DNA from 3 places in the Halomonas sp. MCCC 1A11062 genome. Region 3 is predicted to be linked to each of the others. Evidence: predicted binding sites of a transcription regulator. Region 3 holds the regulator's gene; each other region holds the start of a gene.
What was found. Region 3 encodes sigma-54, which starts transcription at its own class of promoters, with help from an activator protein. Its sites were predicted from a motif close to TGGCACNNNNNTTGCTNT; they were not measured.
Positions count from the first base shown of each region.

Region 1 (6,881 bases), on a different contig from region 3:
CGATCTCGGCGATGAACGACGCCGTGTAGATCGAGAGCGCCAGCCACAGAGCGAGGAACTCCGGGATGATGGTGATGCCGCCGCGGAAGTTGAAGCCGCGCAGCTCGGGTACGTCCCAGGTGACGGGTACGCCGGTCGCCAGCAGAACGAATAGCGGCAGGCCGACGATCAAGGCCAGCGAGATCCAGCCCGCAGGCAGGCGCTTACCGGTAGCTTCATGGCGGCGCTTGTTCCAGATCGTCAGCGCGATGCTGGCGACGACGGCGACACCGAAGGCCAGCGGGATCAGGCCGAAGCCCGACTCGAACAACGGCTCGGGCAGAAACAGCCCGCGCACGTTGAGAAAGATGACTTCGCCGAAAGCCAGGCTATCGCGCGGACCGGGCATGGCCCGCAACACGGCGAAGTACCAGAAGAATATCTGCAGCAGCAGCGGGATGTTACGGAATATCTCGATATAGCCGCTGGCCAGTCGGGCGATCAGCCAGTTGGGCGACAGCCGCGCGATACCGACGATAAAGCCGATGATAGTGGCGGCCACGACACCCAGTGCCGATACCAGCAGCGTATTGAGCAGGCCCACCACGAAGGTACGGCCGTAGGTGCTCTGGGACGAATATTCGATCAGGGTCTGGCCGATGCCGAAACCGGCGGTTCTGTCGAGAAAGCCGAAGCCGGTGGTGATGCCGCGGGCGGCCAGGTTGTCCTGGGTATTGCCGATGATGTAGAGCAGAAAGGCGACGACAGCGGCAACCAGCAGCGCCTGGAAGATCAGGGCGCGCTTGGCGCGGTCGCGCCAGAAAGGCGGTTTGGGGCCCAGCGAGTGAGCTTTGGGACGAACGGACATGAAGGGACTCTCCGCCTGGATCCGTCAAGCAGTTATCAAACCCCGGCCTGGGGGTATCCAGGCCGGGGCAGGGTTGGATCGAGGCACCGCAGGTGACTCGGGCGGGCGATCAACGAATCGGCGGAGCGTACATGATGCCGCCATCGGTCCACAGGGCGTTCACGCCACGCTCGATCTGCAGCGGTGAGTCCATGCCCACGTTGCGGTCGTAGCTCTCGGCGTAGTTACCCACTTGGCTGATGATGTTGTAGGCCCAGTTGGCGTCGAGACCCATGCCCTCACCATAATTGCCGTCCTGTCCCAGCAGACGAGCGATGTTGGGGTTGTCAGACTCGCGCATCTCGTCGACGTTCTCGCTGGTGATGCCATACTCCTCGGCATTGATCATGGCGAACAGCGCCCACTTGACGATGTTGAACCACTGATCGTCGCCCTGGCGCACCGACGGCCCCAGCGGCTCCTTGGAGATGACGTCGGAGAGGACCACGGCGCCATCCGGGTCGGAGAGCTGGATACGCAGCGCGGCGAGCTGGGAGGTATCGGAGGTCAGCACGTCACAGCGACCGGCTTCGAAGCCGCCCACGGTCTGCTCGGAGGTATCGAAGACGATGGGCTGGAACTCCATGCCGTTGGCACGGAAGTAGTCCGCCAGGTTGAGCTCGGTGGTGGTGCCCGACTGGGTGCAGACCGCAGCGCCGTCGAGTTCCTTGGCGCTGGTCACGCCGAGGTCACGCGAAACGAGGAAACCCTGACCGTCGTAGAAGGTCACGCCGGTGAAGTTCAGACCCAGAGTGGTATCGCGAGTGGTGGTCCAGGTGGTGTTGCGCGAAAGGATGTCGACCTCGCCGGACTGCAGCGCGGTGAAACGCTCCACGGCGTTCAGGGAGATGTAGCGCACGGCTTCGGCATCGCCGAATACCGCAGCTGCCACGGCACGACAGACATCGACGTCCAGCCCCTGCCATTCGCCCTGGTCGTCGGGGGCGGAGAAGCCCGGCAGGCCGTCGCTGACGCCACACTGGACGGCGCCACGCTCGAGGGTGTTCTGCAGGGTGTTGGCCGAAGCCAGGGAGGCGCTACCCAGTGCCAGTGCCGCTGCGGAAGTGGCCAGTAGCCACTTGTTCTTGTTGTCACGCATGAAAAATATCCTCGATGGGTTATTGGTCTTCTTGAGTGATGCATGCCTGGGCATGTGCCCAGCACCTTAGCAAGGATTGTTCCAGGACAGGGATAGAGCAGGCAAAACACTTATTCAACGGTCGCAGCCAAGGCGATCCGTCCTGTGAGAACGCACCGCCTTAGTGCGCCCAGAGCCTACCGGCAGCCCACTTGCACCTGCAGAGTGCCACCTGGAAGGAGGAGCGACAGGCGGAGATCGAGACCGCTGAAAAGACGATGCCCCGCAGGTCATGGCCTGCGGGGCATCGAGTGAAGCGGCGGCCGGCAACGAGTTCCCGTTGCCGGCCGCGGACGTCAGTGACGTATCAGGGCGTCAGTGGCGAATCAGATAGTCGAAGGCGCCAAGTGCGGCCTTCGAGCCCTCGCCCATGGCGATGACGATCTGCTTGTAGGGCACGGTGGTGACGTCGCCGGCGGCAAAGATACCGGGCACCGAGGTCATGCCGCGCTCGTCGATCACGATCTCGCCGCGCGATGAGAGCTCGATGGGCGAATCGGTAAGCCACTCGGTATTGGGCACCAGGCCGATCTGGACGAAGATGCCCTCCAGCTCGAGCCGCTTGATCTCGCCGCTGGCACGCTCCTCGTACGTCAGGCCGTTGACCCGAGTGCCGTCGCCGTTCACTTCGGTGGTACGCGCGCCGAGGATGATCTCGACGTTGGACAGGCTGCGCAGCTTCTTTTGCAGCACTGCGTCGGCACGCATCTCGTCCATGAACTCGATCAGCGTTACGTGACCGACGATGCCAGCCAGATCGATGGCCGCCTCGACGCCGGAGTTGCCGCCGCCGATCACCGCCACGCGCTTGCCCTTGAACAGCGGACCATCGCAGTGGGGGCAGTAAGCCACGCCCTTGTTGCGGTACTCGGCCTCGCCTGGCACGTTCATCTCGCGCCAGCGGGCGCCGGTAGAGAGAATTAGCGTCTTGCTCTTGAGGCGCGCGCCGGAGGCGAACTCCACCTCATGCTCGCCGCCCTGGTCGGAGGCCGGGATCAGCCTGACCGCACGCTGCAGGTTCATGATGTCGGCTTCATACTCCGTGACGTGCTGCTCGAGGGCCGCGGCCAGCTTGGGGCCTTCGGTGTAGGGCACGGAGATGAAGTTCTCGATGGCCATGGTATCGAGCACCTGGCCGCCGAAGCGTTCGGCCGCCACGCCGGTGCGGATTCCCTTGCGCGCGGCGTAGATGGCCGCTGCGGCGCCGGCCGGGCCACCGCCCACCACCAGCACGTCGAAGGCATCCTTCTCGTTGAGCTTGGCCGCCTCGCGCTGGGCCGCGCCGGTGTCGACCTTGGCCAGGATCTGCTCCAGGCTCATGCGCCCCTGGTCGAAGGGTTCGCCGTTGAGGTAGATGCTCGGCACCGACATGATCTGGCGCTGTTCGACCTCGTCCTGGAACAGCGCGCCGTCGATGGCGACGTGGCGCACGCCCGGGTTGAAGATGGCCATCAGGTTGAGCGCCTGCACCACGTCGGGGCAGTTCTGGCACGACAGCGAGTAGTAGGTCTCGAAGTGGAACTCGCCTTCGAGCGCCTTGATCTGGGCGAGGGTGTCGTCGCTGACCTTGGGCGGATGACCGCCCACCTGCAGCAGCGCCAGCACCAGCGAGGTGAACTCGTGGCCCATGGGGATACCGGCGAAGACCACGCCGGGCTCCTCGCCGGGACGGTTCAGGGCGAAGGAAGGCTTGCGCGCATCCGTACCGTCCAGGCGCAGGGTGATCTTGTCGCTCAGGGCGACGATGTCCTTCAGCAGCCCATGCAGCTCCTGGGATTTCGCGCCGTCATCGAGGGATGCGACGATCTCGAACGGCTGCGTGACCTTCTGCAGGTAGGCTTTTAGCTGACTTTTCAGATTGTCGTCCAACATGACAGCGGTTTCCTTCATGTCTGGGCTGGAAAATGGCAAGACGATGCTCTCAGCGCTGACGTGGCGTCGGCACAGGCATGGGCTTGCACGTATCGGAAAATCGCCCGGGCAGCACATGCCCGGGCGGGAACGCGAGGCCAGCTCGCAGCCTCGCGATGATTCGACTTAGGGAACTGCTGATTCATGTCGCGAGCGATGAGAGGTTGGCCACCGCCGGAGCGCAGTACCGAGCGAAGCGACAAACAGCCGTAGGCTGGCCCCGAAGGGGCGAGAAGCCGAAGGCTGCGAGTCAACCGGAGCCTATGCGGTACTAGGTGAGGATTTCGAGCACCGCCGGTGGCCAAGATATCGAGCGCAGCAATGAATCAGTGTTTCCTTAGATCTTGCCGACCAGATCCAAGGAGGGAGCGAGAGTCTGCTCGCCTTCCTTCCACTTGGCCGGGCAGACTTCGTTCGGGTTGTTGCGAACGTACTGGGCGGCCTTCAGCTTGCGCAGGGTCTCGGCGACGTCGCGGGCGATGGCGTTGTCGTGGATCTCCAGGGTCTTGATCACGCCTTCCGGGTCGATCACGAAGGTGCCGCGCAGGGCCAGACCGGCTTCTTCGATATGCACACCGAAAGCGCGAGTCAGCTGGTGAGTCGGGTCACCGACCAGCGGGAACTTGGCCTTGCCCACCGCCGGGGAAGTCTCGTGCCATACCTTGTGCGAGAAGTGAGTGTCGGTGGTGACGATGTAGACCTCGGCACCGGCCTTCTTGAACTCCTCGTAATGCTCGGCGGCGTCCTCGACTTCGGTCGGGCAGTTGAAGGTGAACGCGGCCGGCATGAAGATCACCACAGACCACTGGCCCTTCAGGTCCTCGTTGGAGACTTCGACGAACTCGCCGTTGTGGAAAGCGGTGGCCTTGAACGGCTGGACTTCGGTGTTGATCAGGGACATTCAGTAATGCTCCGTGTCATTGGTGGGGTGATCCGAATACGGGGGCTATCTTATCTATCGCAACCCATAGGCGAAAATTGATTGCCGCCATGGTTCCGATAAGGGTTCTCTATGGTGTCACCGAAACGCTATTGCAAGGCTATCGCCTCACCCTGACGATTCAGCGCCAGGAAGCTCTGGGTATTGCCCATCTGCAGCGACTGCACCATACGCTGCACATGGTTCTCGGCCTCCTCGCTGGTGGGCGCCTCTCGGCCGCGGCCGGACAGCGCGCCGACGAAGACGACGTCCCACTCAATGCCGGTGTGCTGCGACTCCGCCACCAGCGCATCCATGTCACTGAGCTCCTCGGGCGCCTTGTCGACGCACAGTACCGGGGTCAGCGCGCCACCCTCACCCTGCTCGAAGCGCTCACGCTGCTCCTCGGTGGGGTTGTCCGGCAGCTCGGCGCGGGTGAAGACGAACAGCAGCCGCTGCGGCTCGGGCTGACGACGCGCCTCGTCCAGCAGATCGGCAAAACGGGAAATGGCCAAGGCAATCCTCCAGCAGATTCCGTGCGCTTTCGCGACATGATCGAGTCGTGCGCCGGGCATCCGGCGGCTCCCGATACGATAGCGCATCGAGCACCGCTGCGTGCAAGCGATCAGGGCGACCAATCGACGCGCAGGGCCGTCTCCTCGAGCGGCCAGGCGCCGGTAGTCGTTTCGTCGCCGTCCACGATCAGGTAGCCATGTGCCAGCTGATGGCGCAGGCTGCCCAGCAGGCGCATGAGGGTCTCCCGGTCGTCAGCGCTGACCGCCGTCACGGTGGTGCCGGGCAGGGTCCAGGCCCGTGCCTGGCCACGTTGCGCCATGTCGGGGACGACACCATCGAGCCCCTGGCCCTCGAGCCAGCCAGCGACGGGCTCGGTCAGCCCCACCAACAGCAGCGGCGGCGCGCCTTCTGCCAGCGACATCCCCTCGCTGGCAGAAGGCAGCGGGGCACCCAGGGCCTGCCTGACCGGCTCGGCCAGCGAGGCCTCCAAGGCCAGCAGCCGACTGGCAGGATCGAGCGCCACCCGGCGCAGGATCGGCGGTCCGCCCACCCGGCGCAGCAGGTCGAAGTCGGGGTCGACGAGAAGCGCGAGCGGCTCATTCTCCAGCCGCAGCGAGAAGTCGGCGCGCTCCGCTTCGAGCGAAACACGGTGCCGCTCCACGCCGGCAGTAGTCTCGACCGTGAGCGGCACCTGGAGCGGCCAGGGTGCACCCACCCCGCTCTGCTCTAGCACCCCCGCTAGCGTCCAGCCGTCCGGCGTCTCACGGCGAGTGGCCTCGACACCCAGCGCTGGACGCCCCGGCTGCTGCGCCCAGGCTTCGACAAACGCGTGAAGCGACTCGCCGGCGGCCTCGCCCAGCGCCTTCGCGAGGTCGCCCCAACCGGCCTCACGATGCATATGGCGCTCGGCGAAGCGGCGCAGCCCCGCATCGAAGGCTTCGTCGCCGATACGCTGGCGCAGCATGTGCAGCAGCATGGCGCCGTGCTGATAGCCCAGCAGGCGTAGCGCCGGGTCGCGCTGGCCGCGGAAATCAGTCAGGCGGCGGTCGTAGCCATCCGGCAGCGCCGCCAGATCGAGCAGCCAGCGGCGGCGGGTCTCCCGCGCCTCGCCGCGGGCTTCGTCGAGGGCATAGTCGGCCAGGTAGGTGGTCAGCGCCTCGGACCAGTTGCCGCCGATCCCGTCTTGGTTGGAATAGTCGACCAGCACCCCGGCACCCCACCAGGCGTGCATCAGCTCGTGGGCCAGCGAAGTGCGAGGGATGAACGGCAACGGGATGACCCGCTCGCCGAGCAGGGTGAAGCCGGGATAGGCCAGCCCAACCGGGGCCGGCGAGGCGGCGATGCTGAAACTGGCGTAGGGATAGGGGCCGACGCGTTCGACGAAGCGCTGCAGGTAGTCGGCGGCATGGTCCAGGTAGGTTTCGGCGTGGGCGGCATCGAGCGCCTCGGGGAACAGCGTGCGCAAAAGCACGCCGTCGACCTCACGGCTGCGCTCCACCCACGGGCCGGAG
Region 1 is NZ_JABFTW010000001.1:396,264-403,144, reverse strand. Features, by position in the region: gene HOP58_RS01830 (amino acid ABC transporter permease) at 1-847, opposite strand, end outside; gene HOP58_RS01825 (amino acid ABC transporter substrate-binding protein) at 957-1,985, opposite strand; gene ahpF (alkyl hydroperoxide reductase subunit F) at 2,340-3,896, opposite strand; gene ahpC (alkyl hydroperoxide reductase subunit C) at 4,273-4,836, opposite strand; gene HOP58_RS01810 (ribonucleotide reductase subunit alpha) at 4,965-5,369, opposite strand; gene HOP58_RS01805 (M1 family aminopeptidase) at 5,480-6,881, opposite strand, start outside.
Region 1: a site for sigma-54 is predicted at 2,052-2,069, ahead of HOP58_RS01825 (amino acid ABC transporter substrate-binding protein). Genes of this name have one in related genera too.

Region 2 (6,881 bases), on a different contig from region 3:
ATGACGCCGCGCTCGATGGCGATACCCGCCAGCGCCGCGACCATGAACCCGGCGGGAATCGCCAGTATCAGGGCCAGCCCCGGCTGACCGGGTAGCAGTTGCTGCATGGCCCAGGTGGTATAGGCGCCCAGCATGATCAGCTCGCCATGAGCCATGTTGATCACCCCCATCACCCCGAAGGTGATGGCCAGGCCGATGGCGGCGAGCACCAGCACCGAGCCGAGCGAAAGACCGAAGTAGAGCGTCTCTGCGGCACGGTTGACCTTGAGCATCTGTTCGATGCCGTTCAATGCCTCACGGGCGGCGTCGGCCACGATCGGATCGTCGCCGTTGGCGGCACGGTTGAGGGCCACACGTACCCGGGAGTGCAGGCTGCCCTGCAGGTCGTCTATGGCCGCGAGCTCACCCTGTTCGAGACGGTAAATTGCCAGTGCCTGAACCAGGCGTCCGCGCACCCGCGCATCAGGCTCCTCTTCAATTACCTCGGCCAGCGGACCGGCCAGATCGCCATCGACTTCACCCAGCAGACGTTCGGCGGAAGCGCGGCGCAGCCCGACGTCGGCGGCGTAGAGATCGACCACGGCAATGGCACTGCGCAGCTGGTTACGCAGCGCGTTGTTGATGCCGATGCGGTCCAGCTCGCGGCGAGACATCTGGCCCAGCGGCTCACCGCTCAGCGCATCCTGTACCGGCCAGTCACGTCCGGTATTGTCCAGCACCACCACGAAGCGGCCGTCACCGGCGCGCTGCAGGCGGCCGTCGAGCAGTGCCTGCAGCCAGTCGCGGGCGCGGGGATCGTCGCTGTGAACGATGGCATCGATGGCCTCGCCCTTGGCGGGAAACGAATCGACATCCAGCGACTCGAGCAGCGTCATGGCGGCGGCATCGTCGTTCGGCGCGGCTTCCTGGGCCGCAGCGGGGGTCGTGATGGAGAGGCCGAGCACCAGCACGAGGCTCAGAGCGAGAGCCAGCAGCCATGAGCCCCGGCTCTGGGAGGTACGTTCATCCTCGGCGGCATCGGTGCCGGCCCTCGCCCCGGCCGTCGCTGGCCCAAGCATGGGGGGGTATCTCATCGGAGCGTTCCTCGGAAACGATGGAGAAGGCGTGCTCCCCCGCTGCACTTGGGCAGCGGGGGGCGGGGTACTGCTTACTCGGCGAGCGCCGCTTCGGCCTCTTCGGCAGCCGTGCTGCCACCACAGCGACCGGTAGCGACATTGAAGTTGCCGCAGCGCATCGGCGCCTGCCAATCGGCCATCAGATCGCGGGAGCCCGGCAGGTAATCGGACCAGGCATCGCCGGCAACCGTGGAGGGCGTCTGCCATACGATGTCGAACTGGCCGTTGTCCTGGATCTCACCGATCAGCACCGGTTTGGTGATGTGGTGGTTGGGCATCATCGCCGCATAGCTGCCGGAGAGATTGGGTACCACCACGCCAATGATGGCGTCCTTGATGGCATCGGGATCGGTGGTGCCTGCCTTGCGTACCGCCTCGGCCCACATGTTGAAGCCGATGTAATGGGCCTCCATCGGATCGTTGGTCACCGCCTCTTCGTCGCCGGTCCACTCGATCCAGGCGTCGATGAAGTCGTAGTTGGCATCGGTGTCCACGCTCATGAAGTAGTTCCAGGCGGCCAGATGGCCGACCAGCGGTGCAGTGTCGACACCGGTCAGTTCCTGCTCACCCACCGAGAAGGCGATGACGGGGATGTCGCCGGCGTCCACGCCCTGGTTGCCCAGCTCACGGTAAAACGGCACGTTGGCGTCGCCGTTGATGGTGGAGACCACCGCGGTGGGCTTGCCCTCGCTGCCGAAGCGACGCACCTCGGCGACGATGTTCTGCCAGTCGCTGTGCCCGAAGGGGGTGTAGTTGATCATGATGTCGTCATCCGCCACGCCGTGCTCTTCCTTGAGGTAGGCCTCGAGGATGCGGTTGGTGGTACGCGGATAGACGTAGTCGGTGCCGAGCAGCGCGAAGCGCTCGATTCCCATCTCGTTGATCAGGTAGTCCACGGCCGGAATGGCCTGCTGGTTGGGGGCCGCCCCGGTGTAGAAGACGTTCTCGGAAGACTCCTCACCCTCGTACTGCACGGGGTAGAACAGCAGACCGTTGAGCTCCTCGAACACCGGCAGCACCGCCTTGCGCGATACCGAGGTCCAGTTGCCGAAGACCACGTCCACTTGGTGCTGTTCGAGCAGCTCACGCGCCCGCTCGGCGAACAGCGGCCAGTTCGAGGCCGGATCCACCACCACAGCTTCGAGCTGACGTCCCAGCAGACCGCCCTGCTCGTTCTGCTGCGCGATCAGCATCTCCACGGTGTCTTTCAGGGTCGATTCGCTGATGGCCATGGTGCCGGATAGCGAGTGCAGGATGCCCACCTTGATGGGGCCTTCCTCGGCCAGGGCCTGACTGGCGGACGCGAGGGAAACCGCTGCCATCAGAGCCAGGGTGGTGGAACGAAGCGGGAAAGGCATGATGCGTCGAGAAGCGTTCAAGCGAACCTCCTTGCGCCCTCTGAGGGAGGGACTTGTTGTGAGGGATCATGTGCAGCCGGCATTGGCTACACAGCGCTAGGCATCCTGTCGTTGCAAAGCGTGCGCCATGATGCGGCAAGCTCTAAAAATTCTTTGCGTGACATTTAGTTGCACAAAGCTGCCAAGTAAAAATGCGTCACCTACGCACCTCAGACGTGCAGCTTTGGGCGCCATGAACGCGCCACGACGTAGCGACTGCACCACCACGAAGCACCATGGCGGTGCAGTGGGAAGAAGCGGAAACGAAAGCGGGGGCGCCGATCGCTCGGCACCCCCGTTTCAAAGGCAGGAAGGTTCGGGTTGTCAGACGCTGCGGCGTGCCATCATGCGCTTGATCAGCGGCAGAGTCAGCGACAGCGCGGCAATGATCAGCAGCCACATGGAAATCGGCTTGTCGATGAAGATCGACCAGTCACCGCCGGAGATCTGCAGCGCCCGGCGCATGGACTCCTCCATGATGTCGCCGAGAATCAGCGCCAAGATCAGCGGAGCGGCCGGGAAGCCGAACAGGCGCATGCCCAGCCCCAACAGGCCGAAGCCGAGCAGGAGCAGCAGATCGAAGACGCTGAAGCTCATGCCGTAGACACCAAGCATGCAGAAGATAAGGATCAGCGACAGCAGCAACGGTCGAGGCATGTCGAGGATCTTGGCGATCAGCGGTATCAGCGGCAGGTTGAGCACCAACAGGAAAATGTTACCCAGGTACATGCTCGCCACCACGCCCCAGAAGACGTCGGGACGATCCACCAGCATGGCCGGACCGGGAGACACGCCCATCACCAGCAGCGCACCCAGCAGCACCGCGGTAGAGCCGGAGCCGGGCACGCCCAGCGTCAGCAGCGGCACGAAGGAGCCGGTACAAGCCGCGTTGTTGGCCGACTCGGGTGCCGCCACGCCCTTGATGTTGCCCTTGCCGAAGGTGTCTCCATCCTTGGCCAGACGCTTCTCCATGCTATAGCCCAGGAAGGAGCCGATGGTGGCGCCAGCCCCCGGCAGCACACCGGTGAAGAAACCCAGGATCGAGCTGCGGCCGATCGGTGCCGCAATCTCCTTCACTTCCGACTTCGACAGCTTGAGCGAGCCGATGGCATTGCGCGGCTGCTCCTTGCCGCCACCGCCTCTGAGCAGCATGAAGAATACCTCGGTCAGGGCGAATATACCCAGCGCCACGACCAGGAAGTCGATGCCATCCAGCAAATGCACGGTGCCGAAGGTGAAACGCTCGGTACCGGTCTGCAGGTCGATACCCATGATCGAGATCATCACCCCGACCACGGCAGCGATCAGTCCCTTGATCAGCGACTTGTCGGACAGCGACACCACCGCGGTAAGGCCCAGCACCATCAACGAGAAGTATTCGGCGGGGCCGAAGCTTACCGCTACCCGACCCAGCAACGGCGCCACCAGCATCAGGAAGATGATGGAAACGGTGCCGCCAATGAACGACGCGTAGGCGGCAATGGCCAGCGCCTTGCCCGCCATGCCCTGCTTGGCCATGGGATAGCCGTCGAAGGAGGTCGCCACCGTACCTGCCACGCCAGGGGCATTGAGCAGGATCGACGAGGTCGAGCCGCCGAAGATCGCACCGTAGTAAACCCCCGCCATCAGGATCAGGCCCGAGGACGGCTCCATGCCAAAGGTCAGCGGAATCATCAGGGCCAGGGCGCTGATCGGCCCCAGACCCGGTAGCATGCCGATGATGGTACCGGCAAAGACGCCGGCAAAGACGTAGAGGATATTGACTGGCTCCAGCGCGATGCTGAAGCCGTACATCAGATTGTTGAAGGCTTCCATGGGCTCACTCTCCGGCCAGTCAGATCGGCAGCACGCCGGTGGGTAGATAAACGCCCATGATGCGCGTCATGGTCAGATAGAGCCCCAGCACCACGCCCAGCGACGTGGCCAGATTGACCCAGTGGCGACGGTAGCCGTAGTAAGCCGCCAGCCCGAAGACCAGGGCGACGGAAGTTACCACGAAGCCCACCGGCACCAGCAGCAATGCGTAGAGCGCCAAAACGATGGCCGTGACCACCACACGCGCCCAGGGCCGTAGCAGCAATGGCTGCTGAAGTTCATTGGGATCCAGCGCTTCCGGCACGTCCTTGGCCTTGGGTTTCTCGAGAAACAGCAGCACCGAAAGCCCCAGCAACGTGAAGCCAAGCACCTTGGGGAAGAGGTCGGAATCGATCGGGCGCGGCAGCGGAAAGGAGGGAATCTGCCAGGCCATGGCCAGATAACCTACCGACAGCAGCGCCAGCAAGAGAGCAATGACCTGGTTGGAGTTGAGTCGTGTCATGGGAGTCGGTCCCGGGCTACCACCGCGTGAGCAGCGCCCAAGTTCTTGGCGTTCGAGAATGCCCGGACCTCGCTAGGCGAGGCCCGGACCCGGGAAGCGAAAATCGCGAAGCGTTGGTGGGTTATTCGCCCAGCAGGCCGAGGTCGCCCAGAATGGTGCTGAACTGCTCTTTCTGCTCATCGAGGAAAGTGCCGAACTCTTCGCTGTCCTGATAGGCATCGATCCAGCCCAACTGGTCGCGAGCCTGCTGCCAGCCGTCAGTCTCGAGCATCTGAGCGAACAGATCTTCGTAGTAGGCGACCGCCTCGGCCGGCATGTCCGGGGTGCCCATCACGCCGCGCCAGATATCGAAGGTGTAATCGATATCCTGCTCCTGGTAGGTCGGCACCTCCGCCAGAGCACCACTCAGACGCTCGGGGGCGGATACGCCCAGCGCGCGGATCTGGCTGTTCTCGCCGAGCTGACCGGAGGCTTCGCCGGCACCGGTGATCACCGCTTGCACGTGGCCGCCCATCAGGCTGGTCATGGCTTCGCCACCGCCGGAGAACGGGATGTAGTTGACGTCGGAAGCGTTCAAACCCGCCGCCGCCGCCAGACCGGCCATGGAGATGTGGTCCATGGAGCCCGGGGCGCTGCCGCCACCGACGCTGAGCTGGGGATTCTGTTCCATGGCTTCGATCAGCGACGGCAGATCCTCGTAGGGAGAGTCGTTGCGCACCAGCACGATGGAGTAATCGGTGATCAGCCTGGCAATAGGCGTGAAGTTGGTGTGGTCGTAGCGGGACGCACCGGCCAGCGGCACCAGAATCATCGGCGGACTGGTGGCGAACAGCTTGTGCGGGTTGCCGCTGTCACGGGCGATCTGGGCCCAGGCCACCGCACCGCCGCCGCCCGGTACGTTGATGGCACCGAAGCTGCGCTCGGCCAGCCCCTCTTCCTGGATGACGCGGGTGGTGGTGCGCACCAGGGTGTCCCAGCCGCCGCCGGGGTTGGCCGGGGCGATGAACTCGATATTGCGGGTCGGGGTCCACTCGTCGGCCTGAGCCGCACTGCTCATGCCCACCACCGCAGCGAGCGGCAGCACGATGGCACTGAAACGGGTGAGGTGTTGCTTGGCAGTCATGGCGTTCTCCTGGATAGGATCTTGTTGTGACAGCGGGTCTGATGCCCACGTACAGGTTGAACGTTAGAAGAACCAGATACGAAGCGGCAAGTTTATGGGCATAAACGATAAATTGTTCGTTGTGAGCATTTTGTTCATTTTGCTCACGGGGCGCCTTACCACCCTCAGCCCTCTTCGCACCAGGCCGCCGCATCACCTACCAGGCGGTAGCGTCTTTCAGGTCTCCCTACATCACCGTAGCCCAGATCTGCGCCAACTACCTGCACCGACACCAGAAATTCCAGATAGCGTCGTGCAGTGGAACGGCTCGCCCCCATGGCACGCGCCACGTCCATGGCCGCCAGAGGCTTGCCGGCGCTGTCCAGCGCCGCCACCACGGCACGCAACGTCAGACGATCGATGCCCTTGGGCAGGCTACGCGCGGCACTGCCCGACGTCCCCTCCGGTCGCAGCCTGGCCAGTACCCGGTCGAGTTCCTCTTGATTGAGCTCGTGACGTGCCGCCAAGGCTTCGCGCTCACGACGAAAGCGAGCCAGCATCTGCGCCATGCGCGCCGCCTCGACCGGCTTGATCAGGTAGTCGAAGATTCCCCCGCGCAGCGCCTCGGAAATGGTATCGACCTCCCTCGCCGCGGTGATCATGACGATATCCACGTGCACATGATCCCGGCGCAGCGCCCACAGCAGTTCCAGCCCTTCCACATCGGGCAGGTAGGCATCCAGCAGCACCAGATGGACCTCTACTGCGTGTTGCGCCATCAGCTCACGCGCTTCGGCGCCACTGCGAGCCATCCCCACGACTCGGAAGCCCTGGCTCTGCTCGATGAAGGCGCGATGTATCTCGGCGATGCGGAAATCGTCTTCGATGATCAGGATGCCGTATTCTTCAGGCGTCGAGCCTGCCTCGTACATTCTCTCCCCCATAAATAT
Region 2 is NZ_JABFTW010000009.1:128,251-135,131, forward strand. Features, by position in the region: gene urtB (urea ABC transporter permease subunit UrtB) at 1-1,073, opposite strand, end outside; gene urtA (urea ABC transporter substrate-binding protein) at 1,148-2,473, opposite strand; gene HOP58_RS12035 (tripartite tricarboxylate transporter permease) at 2,837-4,327, opposite strand; gene HOP58_RS12040 (tripartite tricarboxylate transporter TctB family protein) at 4,347-4,829, opposite strand; gene HOP58_RS12045 (tripartite tricarboxylate transporter substrate-binding protein) at 4,951-5,952, opposite strand; gene HOP58_RS12050 (response regulator) at 6,117-6,863, opposite strand.
Region 2: a site for sigma-54 is predicted at 2,584-2,601, ahead of urtA (urea ABC transporter substrate-binding protein). Genes of this name have one in related genera too.

Region 3 (6,881 bases):
TCAGTGTCGTGTCTTCCGTTTCGATGGCTTCGCTCAGGGTCATGTCCCTGTCGCGGGTCAGCGGGTGCCGGCGCCGGGTGGCGGAGTAGCGCTCGATCAGGATCCGCGCATCGGTGGTTAGGTAGACGATCTGACAGTCGACCTGCTTGGCGCGCAGCTCCTCCAGCAGCCTGGGGAACCGTTCCAGCGCGTGAGGAAGATTGCGTGCATCGATGCTCACGGCGATGCACTGCTGTACCGTGGGTGAGCCGCGCAGTTCGTCGACCAGCGAGCCGAGCAGCATCGCCGGAAGGTTGTCGATGGCGTAGTAGCCGATGTCTTCGAGCGCCTGCAGTGCGATCGACTTGCCGGAGCCTGAGCGGCCGCTGATGATCACAAGCTGCATTACGTTTCTCCTGATCAGGGGCTGGCCGAGCGGCAAGGGGTAGCGGTCAGGCCGAAGACTGTCGTCGGATGGCGTCGATCAGACGCTCGTGAAGTTCGCGCTGGCTTTCGCACTTGCGCAGCCGTGAACGGGTCTCGGCATCGTTCATCACGCCGGCTACCTGGCTCAGCAGCGACAGATGCGTATCGTCGGCCTCCTCGGGTACCAGCAGCACGAAGACCAAGTCGACCGGTTCGCCGTCGATGGCGTCGAAATCGATGGGCTCGGCCAGCTTGAGGAAGGCGGCGACTGGGCTGTGGCAGTGCGGGCTTCGCGCATGCGGAATGGCGACGCCGTTGCCGATGCCGGTGCTGCCCAGTCGCTCACGGCCGATCAATCGGCCGAAGACCTCCTGGCTATCGAGGCTCGGGGTGTTCTGCGCAATGAAGGTGCTGAAAAACTCCAGCACCCTCTTCTTGCTGCCCCCGGGAACGTCGAACAGCGCGCGTTCAGGGGGCAGTATGGTTTCCAGTGTCATGGCAACTCAGCGAATGCCGGCGCCCTGGGCGCGGGCCTGGGCCTTTTCCTTGTGCTTGACCAATTGGCGGTCGAGCTTGTCGGTCAGCGCATCGATGGCGGCGTACATGTCCGGGTCGGAGGCTTCGGCATGCAGGTCGGCACCGGCGGCATGCAGCGTGCAGGCGGCCTGTTGGCGCTCCTTCTCGATGGACAGGGTGACCTGGACGTTGGTGATGTTGTCGTAGTGCCGTTGGACGCGGCTAAGCTTCTCGCTCACGTAGTCACGCAGGGAATCGGTCAGTTCAACATGATGGCCGGTGATGTTGACTTGCATGACAAGCTCCTTCGTCCTTCGAGTGGTGGTTTGATTGTAACCCTTTTTGCCTCCTTGCAAACCCCTCCGAACGACGCTCTTGTCCGCTGTCAACGCTGCGTTTCGACTTCAACGAAAGCGCTTGCGTTCGCTCGAGGAGGGTATCCCCAGCGCTTCACGATACTTGGCCACGGTGCGGCGCGCCACCTGAATGCCGTCGTCGGCCAGCAGCTCCACCAGGCGGCTGTCCGAGAGCGGCTTGCGCGGTGGCTCGTCGGCGATCAGCTTGCGAATGCGGGCGCGAATCGCGGTGCTGGAGTGAGCGTCCCCCTCGCCGTTGCCGCCGACATGGCTGGAGAAGAAATACTTCAGTTCGAATACGCCGCGCGGCGTGTGGATGAACTTCTGCGTCGTCACCCGCGATATGGTCGACTCGTGCATCTCCACGGCCTGGGCGATGTCGGCCAGCACCAGGGGCTTCATCGCCTCCTCGCCCTGCTCCAGGAAGTCGATCTGGCGGGCCATGATCTCGCGCCCCACCCGCAGCAGGGTGTCGTTACGGCTGGCCAGGCTCTTCATCAGCCAGCGAGCTTCCTGAAGGTGGTCCTTGAGAAACTGGTTGTCCTGGCTCTTGTCGGCGCGCCGCACCAGGGCGACGTAGTCGGGCTGGATGCGCAGCCGTGGCAGCGCTTCGGCATTGAGCTCTACGCGCCAGCCGGACTCGTCGTGATAGGCGACCAGGTCGGGGGTGATGTAGTTGCTGCCGACCTCGGCATAGTCGCTGCCGGGGCGGGGGTTCAGGGAGCGTACCAGGGCAATGGCGTCGTCGAGGGCCTCGTCGTCCAGGCTCAGGCGGCGCTTGAGCAGGCGGCGGTCGTCGGCGGCCAAGGCCTCGAGAAACTGGCGCACCAGGCGGCGTGCCTGGGGCAGCAGGGGAGTGTCGTCAGGCAGGGTGGCGAGCTGCAGCATCAGGCATTCGCGTAGATCCCGGGCGAAGACACCGGTGGGTTCGAACTGCTGCAGGCGCAGCAGCACCTGCTCGACCTCGCGGGTGGGCAACCCCTCGAGGCCCTGGCGCCGCAGGCCGTCGCGGATCTCTTCCAGCGGCTGGGTCAGGTAGCCGGTGCCGTCCACGGCATCGATCAGGCTCTCGGCAATCTGGCGCTGACGCTCGTTCACATCGATCATCGCCAACTGCCACATCAGGTGGCCGGCCAGCGTCTGCCCAGAGGCCTGGCGTTCGAAGTCGGGGCCTTCACCGGTGGCGCCGGCGGCGCCGCTGCCATGATCGGGATAGGTATCCGTCCAGTCGCTGTCGGTGGAGAGCTCACCGGGAATTTCGCTGGCCCAGTCGTCGCTCTGGGGTTCGCTGACGGCCTGTTCGCCGAAGCCGTCGTCGAGCTCCAGCATGGGATTGGACTCGAGAGCTTGCTGGATCTCCTGGCGCAAGTCCAGGGTGGAGAGCTGCAGCAGCGCGATGGCCTGCTGTAGCTGTGGTGTCATGGTCAGCTGAGTGCCGACTCGCAGTTGCAATGATGCTTTCATGGCCATGAGAATAATGGGCTCATTTGCCGGAAAGACTCTACCCTAGACTGGCCGAGGATCACTTGCAAGAGCTCGAGGCTGCAATAAGCATGCCATCGGCAATATTCATGCCTGTTAGAAGCTTTTAATTTAAGATCAGATTCTTGCTTGTCGGCGAAGAATGCGTTATGGGCGCGAGAGCGCTATAGCCGGAAGTCCTCGCCGAGATAGACTTCGCGCACGCGCCGGTTGGCCAGGATGGCTTCGGCGTCACCTTCCGCGATGATCTGGCCGTCGCCGACGATATAGGCCGAATCGCAGATGTCCAGCGTCTCGCGAACGTTGTGATCGGTGATCAGCACGCCGATGTCGCGGGCCTTCAGCTGGCGGATGATGCCCTTGATCTCGCCCACCGAGATCGGGTCGACCCCGGCAAAGGGCTCGTCCAGCAGAATGAAGGCCGGCTCGGTGGCCAGCGCCCGAGCGATTTCCACTCGCCGCCGCTCACCCCCGGACAGGCTCATGCCCAGGTTGTCGCGGATGTGCGTGACGTGAAAGTCCTCCAGCAGCTGCTCCAGGCGCTGCTGACGCCCCTGACGATCCAGGTCCTTGCGTGTTTCCAGGATTGCCATGATGTTGTCGGCCACCGAGAGCTTGCGGAAGATCGAAGCTTCCTGAGGCAGGTAGCCGATGCCCGCCTTGGCGCGCTCGTGCATGGCACTCTTCGAAAGATCTAGATCGTCGATGCAGACGTTGCCGGCATCGGCCTTGACCAGCCCCACGATCATGTAGAACGAGGTGGTCTTGCCGGCTCCGTTGGGGCCGAGCAGCCCCACCACGCAGCCCTGTTCGATGGAGAGACTGATGTCGTGCACCACGCGCCGGCGCTTGTAGCTTTTCGCCAGGTGACGGGCGTGCAGGGTCTTCATCGCCATCTCAGCGCTCCGGCTGCAGGGTCATGCGAATGCGTTGGCGTCCTTCGACGCCTTCGCTCTCGGCGCGGGCCTGAACCACGCGACGGTCGAGGAAGTACTCGAGATAGCCGCCATCGAAGGTGTCCCCACCCTGGTGCAGCTCGGCGCGGTCGATCAGTTCGACGCGGCGTTCGGCCGCGTGATAGATGACGGTACGTCCCCAGCCGCGGACCACGGGCTGATCGGGGTCGGGCTGCTGTTCGAGGTAGGCGCGCTCGCCGCGGGCCGTGGCGCGTGACAACTCTCCGGCCGCGTTGCGCCGGAGCTCGACGCGGTCGCCGGTGATACGCATGGTGCCCTGGCGAATGTCCACGTCGCCGGTGTAGACCGCCGTGCCGGCGACATCGTCGAGATCGAGCCGGTCGGCCTCGATATGGATGGGCTGGTCGGCGTCGCGCTGCTGGGCCATGCTCGCGGCAGGGCTCCATGCCAGGCCGATCAATGCCAGGGTGAGCAGCATGCGTGGCGTTGGAAGCTTGCGTCGCTTCATGGCGTGAGTTCCTCCAGGGTGACGGGGTCGGCCTGTCCCGGCTGAGCGCCTTCCGGGGGATGATAGCCGCGCACATTGTCGGTCAATCGTGCCCGGTTGTCATGGATCCAGACGTCGAAGCGTTCGCCGCGCATGTGCTGCGGCGGTTGCTGCAGCAGCGCCGGCGTATCGCTCCAGGCGTGTCCGACATTGGCGTCGTAGTGCAGCACCTCGGTATCGAGTTGCCAGCGCTCCTCGGGGGCGAAGAGCCGTGCGTCGCCGGTCAAGGTCAGCGGGTTGCCGCCCGGGCCGAGCCGCCCCTCCTGGCTGTTCGCCACCCACTGTCGTCCTTCGCGGTCGATCAGGTGCGCCAGCGGCGTGACGGCACGTGTCACGTCGTCGTGGGGGGTGTGTACCAGGCGCGGGCTCTCCAGCCGCTGATGAGCGCGGCCTTCGAAATCGAAGCGTGTCAGGCGGGCCTGCTCCAGGAAGTAGTCGGGCTCGCCGGCTTCGTCGGTGGGTACCGGGCCGGGGGGTGGGGGCCGCCATGGGTCCAGCCAGGTGATCAGGCCGCCCAGAGCCAGCAGCAGCAGAAACAGCCAGATACGGAACGAGGGGCGCGGCAGACGACGCAGCATCGGCGGGGCGACCTCAGCGCTTGCCGTGCAGGTAGGTGTCGATCAGGGCGTCGCGATGTCCCTGCGCCTCGAGCAGCAGGTCGCAGATCTCGCGCACTGCGCCATGGCCGCCGCTGCGCTCGGTCACGTGATCGGCTAGGGCGCGGATGTAGGGCGGGGCGCCGGGCACGGTAATGCCGACACCTGCGCGCTGGATGGGCGCCAGGTCGGGCAGGTCATCGCCGCAGAAGGCGACCTGCTCGAGCTCGATGCCTTTGCGATTGCAGAGTTCGCGGAGAGTGGTGAGCTTGTCTTCGCAGCCCTGAAAGACATGATCGACGCCCAGTGCGGCGGCGCGATGGCTGACCATGGGTGACTCCCTGCCAGTGATGAAGGCGACCTGTAGCCCGGCGCGGCGCAGCAGCTTGATGCCCAGGCCGTCCTGAGTGTGGAACGCCTTGATCTCCACGCCGTCGGCCTGGAAATAAAGCCGACCGTCGGTGAGCACGCCATCCACGTCCAGGGCGAGCAGGCGGATCTTGCGCAAGCGGTCGAGCAGACGCGGGTCGAGGGTCGAGGTGGCGAGCGCCATGGGCTCTCCTTGTCAGAGTGAATTCAGATCACGCCGCTTCGCAGCAGGTCGTGCATGTGCAGGGCACCGATCGGGTGACCATCGTCATCGACCACGGCCAGCGCCGTGATCAGGTTGTCTTCCATCATGCGCACCGCTTCGGCCGCCAGTAGGTCGGCGCTGATGCGCTTGCCGGGACGGGTCATGACGTCGTCCACCGTCAGCCGGCTGAGATCCTGGTGCTGATCGAGGGTGCGGCGCAGATCGCCGTCGGTATAGACACCGATCAGACGATTCTGCTCGTCGACGACGCAGGTGAAGCCGAGTCCCTGGCGGGTGATCTCGAGCAGGGCGTCGCGCAGCGGGCTGCCCAGCGGCACGCGGGGCAGCCGGTCGCCCTGATGCATCAGATCGCCAACCCGCAGCAGCAGGCGCTTGCCCAGGCTGCCGCCGGGGTGGGAGAGGGCGAAGTCCTCGGCGGTGAAACCGCGTGCCTCGAGCAGCGCCACCGCCAGCGCATCGCCCAGTGCCAGGGCGGCGGTGGTGGAGGCGGTCGGTGCCAGGTCGAGCGGGCATGCCTCGCGTTCGACCCCGGCGTGGAGGTGGGCATCGGCGTGGCGGGCCAGGGTCGAGTCGGGGCGTCCCGTCATGCTCACCAGCGGTGTGCCGATGCGCTTGAGCAGTGGTAGCAGGGCGGTGACTTCCGCCGTCTCACCGGAATTCGACAGGGCCAGCACCACGTCGCCCGGGGTGATCATGCCCAGGTCGCCATGGCTGGCTTCGCCGGGGTGTACGAAGAAGGCGGGGGTTCCAGTGCTGGCCAGGGTGGCGGCAATCTTGCCGGCAATGTGACCGGATTTGCCCATGCCGGTTACCACGACGCGGCCCTGGCAGGCGAGCATCAGCTCGCAGGCGCGGTCGAAGTGGCTGTCGAGCCGTCCGGCCAGCGCGGCAATGGCCTGCTCCTCGATCTGCAGGGTGCGACGGGCGCTAGCCCGCATGGGCGAGTCCCCTTCCGCTGGGACGTTCTCGATTGTCGGCGTTGAGGTGTCGTTGGTCATGCGCTGATTGTTGTCCTTTGCGGGGAATCGCTCAAGTGGCACCGCTGGTTGCCGCGGCCAGCCAGGTCAGATAGACCAGATAGATGCCCAGGAAGAGCATGCCGGGTAGCCGCCCGAGCCGGCCGTGGCGGAACCACAGCAGGAGCATGCCCATGCCGAGGGTCAGCAGCAGCATGATCGGAAAGTCTCGGTTGGCGGCGGCGGGGTCGATCGGGCCAGGCGCCAACAGGCCGGGAATCGGCAGCACGGCCAACAGGTTGAACAGGTTGGAGCCGATCACGTTGCCGATGGCCAGGTCGTGATGTCGCTTGATGGCACTGGCAATGCAGGCCGCGAGTTCAGGCAGGCTGGTGCCTATTGCCACCACGGTGAGGCCGATGATCAGTTCGCTGATACCCAGGCCGCGGGCCAGCTCGCTAGCACCCCACACCAGGGTGCGCGAGCCGAGTGCCAGCAGGATGAGAGTGAA
Region 3 is NZ_JABFTW010000004.1:48,493-55,373, forward strand. Features, by position in the region: gene rapZ (RNase adapter RapZ) at 1-385, opposite strand, end outside; gene ptsN (PTS IIA-like nitrogen regulatory protein PtsN) at 432-902, opposite strand; gene raiA (ribosome-associated translation inhibitor RaiA) at 909-1,217, opposite strand; gene HOP58_RS05635 (RNA polymerase factor sigma-54) at 1,326-2,747, opposite strand; gene lptB (LPS export ABC transporter ATP-binding protein) at 2,924-3,649, opposite strand; gene lptA (lipopolysaccharide transport periplasmic protein LptA) at 3,657-4,103, opposite strand; gene lptC (LPS export ABC transporter periplasmic protein LptC) at 4,181-4,801, opposite strand; gene HOP58_RS05655 (HAD hydrolase family protein) at 4,815-5,372, opposite strand; gene HOP58_RS05660 (KpsF/GutQ family sugar-phosphate isomerase) at 5,396-6,352, opposite strand; gene HOP58_RS05665 (calcium/sodium antiporter) at 6,444-6,881, opposite strand, start outside.